DNA from 2 places in the Amedibacillus sp. YH-ame6 genome. Region 2 is predicted to be linked to the other one. Evidence: a T-box and tRNA genes for the amino acid it is inferred to sense, from the RefSeq annotation. Region 2 holds a T-box; the other holds one or more tRNA genes.
What was found. A T-box is a leader RNA that pairs with one kind of tRNA and senses whether it is charged. The one in region 2 lies ahead of thrS (threonine--tRNA ligase), so its partner is inferred to be a tRNA-Thr.
Positions count from the first base shown of each region.

Region 1: it encodes a tRNA-Thr, which carries the amino acid that the T-box ahead of thrS (threonine--tRNA ligase) is inferred to sense. The anticodon was not compared.

Region 1 covers NZ_JBSPEZ010000001.1:14,476-18,783, reverse strand. Annotated here, with positions in the region: gene ACWG0P_RS00115 (DUF2812 domain-containing protein) at 1-139, shown strand, start outside; tRNA gene ACWG0P_RS00110 (tRNA-Val) at 209-284, shown strand; gene ACWG0P_RS00105 (ABC transporter permease) at 437-1,171, opposite strand; gene ACWG0P_RS00100 (ABC transporter ATP-binding protein) at 1,168-1,899, opposite strand; gene ACWG0P_RS00095 (helix-turn-helix domain-containing protein) at 1,886-2,323, opposite strand; tRNA gene ACWG0P_RS00090 (tRNA-Thr) at 2,499-2,573, opposite strand; gene ACWG0P_RS00085 (HD-GYP domain-containing protein) at 2,674-3,951, opposite strand; gene ACWG0P_RS00080 (iron-containing alcohol dehydrogenase) at 4,141-4,308, shown strand, end outside.
Region 2 covers NZ_JBSPEZ010000015.1:356-4,663, forward strand. Annotated here, with positions in the region: gene ACWG0P_RS10295 (DUF2207 domain-containing protein) at 1-1,663, shown strand, start outside; gene ACWG0P_RS10300 (recombinase family protein) at 1,674-2,288, opposite strand; T-box leader at 2,478-2,682, shown strand; gene thrS (threonine--tRNA ligase) at 2,720-4,308, shown strand, end outside.

The DNA of each region.
Region 1 (4,308 bases), on a different contig from region 2:
TACACATCCAAGTATGATGACAGGATTGTTCATGACAGGTTGTGTATTGTTACTTATAGTTGTTGTGCTTGTATTTATTATCTATTTACGTGCATATCGTAAGATTAGTAAAAAGCAAGAAGAATTATCAAATATTTAAGGGCTTGGCCCTTTTTTTCTTTCGTGGTTGATTATTCAATGAAACTATGGTAAAATCTATACCAGTCGTGGAGGTTTAGCTCAGTTGGGAGAGCGTCTGCCTTACAAGCAGAGGGTCAGGGGTTCAAGTCCCTTAACCTCCACCATTTTATTAGAAGATAACGAGGTTTGCCTGTAAGGCAGACTTCTTTTTTTGTACGCGTTAGATTTTGTATATGTTGGTCAAAGAAATCTGTCGATGAAGTACGAAAATATAGATAGAAGATTTAAATAAAAGCGTTTGACTTAGAATCAAACGCTAACACATATGTTTCATTTTTCTCGTGAATACATAAATGGAAATAACACTTAAGATGAGTGCATACATCAGAATAACCACAAAATCGTTACCAAGCATATTCCAATTTCCTGCATATATATTTCTACCAAGATTAACTGCATGAAGGAAAGGTAGAGCATTTGCTAAATTTTCAAACCAGCCTCCTACCAAACTAACATCAAACCAAGTACTAGATAGCCATGCGACTAAGTTTGTAAGCACGGCTCCACATAAACTGCCTACTTGCTTGTCTGTAAATAAAGTACCACATATCAATCCAATACTAATAAAGATCAAACTGATAGGAACACTGGCGACTATACAGGCAATGATGCGAATAGAGAAAGGAAGTCCCAAACATAAAGCAGCTATATAACAGATGGTTGTTTGGATGAATGACATTGGAATCAATGGTAAAACATAACCACCTATAAAGTTATAAGACTTCATCGGAGAACTCATCAATCTCATCATAAAAGAGCTTGTACGATCCTTAGCAATTAAGAAGCCTGAGAACATAGATATAAAAGATAATCCAAATACAGCAATACCAGGAGCTAGCGTACGTAAAGGAAATTGTTCTACAGGGAGATTTGATTGAATAAGCGTTAATAAACCTAACAATAGGACTGGAAATACAATACCGAAGAATAGATTTACTTTATCTCGTAAAATTTCTTTTGTATTTCTACTTGCGAACGTTAACGTTTTCATAAAGTATTTTCCTTTTGGTTGAAATAAAGAAAAGCATTCTCTAATGTTATAGCGTTTGCCTTCTGTTTGATTTCTTCAACCGTTCCATTAACAATACACTTTCCATTTGACATAATAATGATACGATCACTTAATTCTTCAGCTTCTTCTAAGTAATGCGTGGTAAGAATTACGGACATCTTCTGTTTTAGTTTACGAATGATATCCCACAACTCATGTCTTGAAAGAACATCTAACCCTAACGTAGGTTCATCTAGGAATAACATTTTTGGTTCTGTAATCAATGCCATTGCTATGGATAGTCTGCGTTGCCATCCACCAGATAGGGTAGATGCTTTTTGATGCGCTACGGCTTGCATTGTATAATCCTCTATCATTTGTTTTGTTTTTTGTATTGCTTCCTTTTTAGAGTAACCATATACACCACATATGAATCTTAGATTTTCTTCAACGTTTAGATTAGGGGCTATTGCTGTTTCTTGGGGTGAAACATTCATTAATTTTTTTATTTCAAAACTATCATGGCAAATACTATGTCCATATACTTTCGCATCTCCACTTGTTGGTAATACTAAAGTTGATAACATTTTGATTGTAGTCGACTTACCAGCTCCATTCATTCCTAATAAAGATACGAGTTCTCCTTCTTTAACAGAGAAATTCAATTTATCCACAGCTTGGATATTGGAATAAGATTTAGAAAGATTTATGGTTTCAATTGCCTCCATGAGATTCGTTTCCACCTTTCAATATTTCTTGTGCAAACTTTAAGAACACATCTGCTTTCACTAAGGCAAGTCCTTGTTCTTCATCTCCAAGAATGAGTAAGTCATCTCCTGCTTTCATATCAAATAGATTACGAGCTTTTTTAGGAATTACAATTTGCCCACGTTCACCAACTTTGACTGTACCAAAACAGTGTTTTCCTTTTGGCGGAATATGCAAATTGTTTTCTTTACTATCAAAACTCACAAGATCATCTATTGTGACTCCATATAAATCTGCTAGTGATTTACAATTGTGTAAGTCAGGAACTGTTTCACCTGTTTCCCACTTTGTAACTGCATGTCTCGAAACTCCAATTCTTTCCGCAACTTCTTCAAGCGAAAAGCGGAATTTTTTTCGTAAAATCATTAAATTCTGAGAAATCATACTTTTCACACTCCTTACATTAAGTATAGGACAGCAGAAGCTTGATTTCAACCAACGAGAATTAACATAAACGGTTTGATTTGGTTGCATACTTTATTTTTCATATGCCATTTATTTATGCCATACAACCGTTTAAACTAAAAAAATCCCTTATGGAAAAGGATTTTAGTTTATATGGTGCCGGAGAGGTGAATCGAACACCCAACCTATTCGTTACGAGTGAATTGCTCTACCATTGAGCCACTCCGGCATTTTGAAGAGGAACATTGCCCTCATAGTATATTCTATAAAAATCGTATTAAGAACGAAAATATTATATCACTTTTGAAAATGTCTGTACATATAAAAGACTATGTAAGGCTCGTACCTTTTATCAAATATTCTTCCATGTTTTGACATATTTCTGGATACAGTTTTGAAAGCTTACTATAGAGTAGAATCATAGGATCGCATTCTTTTTGAACTTGTGCTATGATCTCATCATAATGCGCTATAGTGGTTTCAACAATGGTAGAATCCAATTCATGATGATTCACATTTGAACGAAGTATTTTTACAATCTCATGTTTTTGTAAGGCTGCTTTATAACTACGCTGTTCATATAAAGCACTGATGATATCCGCTACTGCAACAATACGTTCATTCATGGTTAAATCATTCTCATTTAAACCTAGTGGATACCCTGTACCGTTTAATTTTTCATGGTGACGTACTGCGATTTGAACGATATCTTCTTCTATCAAATGATCTAAGATTTCTATTGTATAATCGACGTGTTTTCTCATAATTATCATTTGTTCATCATCTAGTTTTCCTGGGAAATCCAATATTTCACTTGGTATTCCGATTTTACCTAAATCATGAAGGATAGAACCTAAGTCAATTTTTTCTAAATCGCTAGTACTTACTTGCATCAATCTTCCTATATGTAAAGCAATGCGATTGGTTGTCATGGTATGTGTTATCATGTATTCACTCCTAAAATCTATCGAATAGGTGATCATATCTAGATAAGCACGCAGTTCTTCATCTGAATGTAAGATTTTTGAAATCTCGCTAAAATCTAATTCGATATCTTTGAGGTAAACATCTTCTATGAAGTAATGTTCCACATCTGCTTGGAAAAATAAGTCAAGCATATCCGAAGAAAACAAAGTCTCAGAATGTTCTAGTAATTTATTCTTTGCTTCTTGGACATCGTTGTATATTGTCATTAGAATATCGAAACGATCACATATGAAAAGAATCTGAATATACTTCCATTCAGGAATATTATAATTTTTTAATTTATTATAAGGCATATGATGACAAAGAATAGCTCTAGAGTAGTCTTTTAATGGCGCAAGATATTTTAGAAATAAATAACCATAAACAGAGTGTTTCATAATATTCTGTGTTTCAAACTCTACCATTTTCTCAATATCATCTGTTTTATATGCACCTATATCGTGTAAGAAAGAAGTGATAGTGAAATCACGTAATTCTTCTGGTTGCAAATTCCCTTCAAAAAGTGCGCACTTCCATGCCATATAGGCAACTCGATAGCCATGATCAATGAGTCTATAATCAAGTTTATTGAGTGTATGACGTAGAATGGACATCAATTTATAGCCATCAATGAATTCCATGAAATCTCTCCTTTCTTTTGTTTCAGAAAAATACTTTCAAGAATAATATAACACATATCTACAAATACGTAATACTTTTTTCGAAAAAAGTCTACTTGTGAGTGCAAGTTGTTGAATTCACAAGTAATTTGATGTAAACTGATAGATAGTTAAGGGCTTACAATAAGCCGGAAAGCGAGGATTTTTTTAATGAGATTTACATTACCTAGGGATTTGTATCACGGGAAAGGATCTTTGGAGGCTCTAAAAGATTTTACTGGTAAAAGAGCAATCATTTGTACTGGTGGAGGCTCCATGAAAAGAGGCGGATTCTTAGATCGTATCGAAGCATATTTAAAAGAAGCTGGTATGGAAACT
Region 2 (4,308 bases):
AGTTAAGACGATGAATTACTTCTTTCCTGTTTCTAATATCGAGTGTTCTACTACTTGCGAGATAGAAGGGAATAAGGACTCTGTAATTGTAAAACTTGGAGATGGAGATGTTACTATCATAGGGAAACAGGATTATACGATTTCCTATACCATTCAAACTAGAGATTTAAGATTAGATAATAAAGCACAAACATTGTATTGGAATTTGATTGGTAATTTTGATACACAAGTAAAAGATTTTAGCTATGAAATTCGTATGCCCAAAGAATTCGATAAAAATGAAGTTTTCACTTCTACTGGAGCTTATGGAGAAAATGGAGATACGTTAAGCTATGAGGTTGATGGTACAACGATACGTGGATCCATTACAAACCCACTTTATAATAATGAGTTTGCGACTATTCGAGTAAACCTAGGAACAGATTATTTTACATTTCCTGAAATGAAAGATTACACCGTAATCTGTGCAATTGTTGCCGGGGTTATTTTGTTGCTTGCGTTCTTGTTGTTTATGAAGTTTGGTAAAGATGATGAAATTATTGTGACTGTTGAATTTAAAGCACCAGATGGTTTGAATAGTGCGGAGGTTGGCTATATCATAGATGATACTGCACAAAACAAGGACATGATTTCTTTGGTTATTGATTGGGCAAATCGTGGGTTCCTGAAGATACATGATGTTGAAGGAAGCTTTAAATTAGAGAAATTAAAAGAAATGGATAAAGAAAACAGCAAAGCTTATGAACGTAAATTCTTTGATGCTATTTTTAAGAAAAATACAATCGTTAGTGAAAGTGAAATGACTGGTTTGAAAGTAGGAGAAGCGTTACAATCTTCAAAATCAATGTTAACGAATTATTTCCACTCTAGTAAGAAACGTCGTATTTATAACAACAATTCAATCGTTCTACAAATAATCATGATTTTCTTTATTATGTTGCCAGGTTTATTATCAGTTACTTTGGCCGCAAGAGAAATCTATGGGTTATTCCAGATTTATTTTGTATATTTAATACCTTCTGTTTTATTGGGAGTGAGTTGTATTCCATGGATATTTATTATGCGTTTACGTTATTCTATGAAAAACTCTGTCTTCTTATTATCAAGTGTAGGATGCCTTGTGTTAAATGCTATTCTTATCGGAGTTAATATATTCATGCAATATATTTGTGAAGTATCTTGGATTGGAATTGTGATGAGTAGTATTGTAAGTGTATTGTTGATCATCATTATGATGTTTATGGACAAGCGTACTCCTCAAGGGAATAAATGGTTAGGACAGATTCTTGGATTGAAAGATTTTATCTTGAACTGTGAAAAGGATCGTTTGGAATTACTTGTGAAAGAAAATCCAACTGCCTTTTATAACATCCTTCCATACGCATATGTATTGGGTATTTCTGATACATGGGTGAAGAAGTTTGAAAGTATTGCGGTGATTGCTCCTGATTGGTATGTGGGGTATAATGGCAATTTATTTACAACAGTATTATGGTGGAATCATTTCCATTATTGTTTCCATAGTATTTCTACTGCAGCCTCTCATATTCCTACGCCTACTGGAGGCAAGGGGATTGGTGGAGGAAGCTTTGGTGGTGGAGGCTTTGGCGGCGGAGGTTTCTCTGGTGGAGGCTTCGGTGGCGGAGGCGGCGGAAGCTGGTAAAAAAAGCGGTTTATGAACCGCTTTTTCTCTGCTTATGCTCTTTTGCTTTTTTGTAGAAAGTAGAATATTTTAATCCTGAAATAGCAATCGCTTCTTTGCTAAGTAATTCTCCTTTTTCCCACAGAAACATGATTTCTTCGAATTCTTTTGGTAATTCTAGTTTTGGTCTACCAAAACGAACTCCTCTTAATTTTGCGGCTCGTATTCCTTCAGCTTGCCGTTGTCGTATGTTTACACGTTCATTCTCTGCGACAAAAGAGAGCAACTGAAGTACAATGTCACCAATCAAAGTACCTATTAAATCCTTTTTCTGATCGGTATCTAGTAAAGGCATGTCAATAATTTTGATATCTACGTTTTTCTCTTTTGTGATGAATTTCCATTCCAGCAGGATTTCATTATAATTTCTTCCTAAACGATCGATACTCTTAATAACAAGAAGATCACCAGGTTTTAATTTCTTATATACGAGTTTATGATACGCAGGACGATTGAAATCTTTTCCGCTTAATTTATCCATATAAATACAATTTTTCGGAATCCCTTGTTCAATAAGTTCAATATATTGTCTGGCCTCATTTTGATCTTGACTTGATACCCGGACATATCCATAAGTTCTTCTCATAATACACCCCTTTCTTGTGCTGCAAACACATGCCTGTATTCTAGCATAACTATCTTTAGAAAATGATACGAATTACAGTATTTCATTACGAGATTATAGAAAGGAAATAAATGGAAAAAAATTGACGATATGTAAGAAATAGTTCGTTAGGATTGACATTAGCAATAGAATGTTGTATAAAATAAGCATATAAATACAAAGATAAGGACATGGATGTATGGTTTTGATGTAGAGAGAAGAACGGTTGGTGAAAGTTCTTTGATAAAACGATATGTTTACTCCCTTGGAGTTGCCCCTGAAAAGGTGTGCCGCGTAACTAGCGTTAAAGGTAAGAGGGCATATTCGTTTGAATATGAACAAAGGTGGTACCGCGTATAAGACTGACGTCCTTTGAGTGTCAGTCTTTTTTATATGTCAAGGAGGATACGATGATGATCGACATTAAAGAACATGCAGAGTTAAGTGTATTAAACCATTCTTGTGCTCATATGATGGCACAGGCTGTAAAACGTTTATATCCAAATGCGTTATTTTGGGTTGGGCCTGTAGTAAGTGAAGGGTTTTATTACGATATTGATTTAGGAGATGAAGTAATCAAAGATGATGATTTGCCTAAAATCGAAAAAGAAATGAAGAAGATTGCGAAAGATGGAAAACGCATCACTCGCAAAGAAATAAGCAAAGAAGAAGCATTAGAAATGTTCAAAGACGATTTGTATAAAATCGATTTGATCAGTGGTTTGGAAGATGGCACAATTACTTGTTACCAACAAGGGGAATTCATTGATTTATGTAGAGGACCTCATGTGGAAACAGTAAAAGAGTTGAAGAACTTTAAACTGTTGAAACATTCTGGAGCATATTGGAAAGGTGACAGTGACAATAAAGTTTTACAACGTATTTATGGAGTTTGTTTTCCAACTGCAGAAGAATTGGAAGAACATTTAAATTTATTAGAAGAAGCAAAGAAACGTGATCATAAAAAACTTGGTAGAGAACTTGATATCTTTACAATGAGTGAATATGCTCCAGGAATGCCATTTTTCTTACCAAATGGAATGATTATCCGTAATCAATTGGAAAACTTCTGGTATGAAGAACATACAAAAGAAAACTATCAGTTTATTAAAACTCCAATTATGATGAGTAGAGAATTATGGGAAGTAAGTGGTCACTGGGATAATTATCAGGAAAATATGTATACAACTAAAGTAGATGATCGTGATTTTGCGATTAAACCTATGAACTGTCCAGGTGCATTGTTAGCATATAAGGCTGGTTTACACTCTTACAAGGATTTACCTCTAAGAGTAGGGGAATTAGGCCAAGTACATCGTCACGAGGCTAGTGGGGCTTTAAATGGCTTGTTCCGTGTACGTACATTTACACAAGATGATGCTCATATCTTTATGCGTCCTCAACAAATTGAAGAAGAAGTAATGTCTTTGATTCAATTTATTGATCGTGTATATGCAATCTTTGGATTAACATATCGTATTGAGTTATCAACTAGACCAGAAAAGAAATATATTGGAGATTTAGAAATCTGGGAAAAGAGTGAAGCAGCTTTAGCAGCAGCATGTGAACATGCGGGTAAAACATATAAGGTAAATCCAGGAGATGGAGCATTCTATGGTCCTAAACTAGATTTCCATATCAAAGATTCATTAGGAAGAGAATGGCAATGTGGAACAATTCAATTGGATATGAACCTTCCAGAACGATTTGATTTAACATATGTAGAAAGTGATGGTACAAAGGTACGTCCAGTTATGTTACATCGTGTTATCTTTGGTTCTATTGAACGTTTCATCGGTATCTTGATTGAACATTATGCAGGACACTTCCCAACATGGTTGGCTCCTCAACAAGTCATGGTCGTTCCAGTACACCACGAAAAACATGTGGAATATGCAGAAAAAATCAATGCGCTAATTTTAGCGAATGGATATAGAAGCAAATTAGATGCAAGAAATGAAAAATTAGGGTATCGTATACGCGAAGCTCAGCTTGCAAAAAT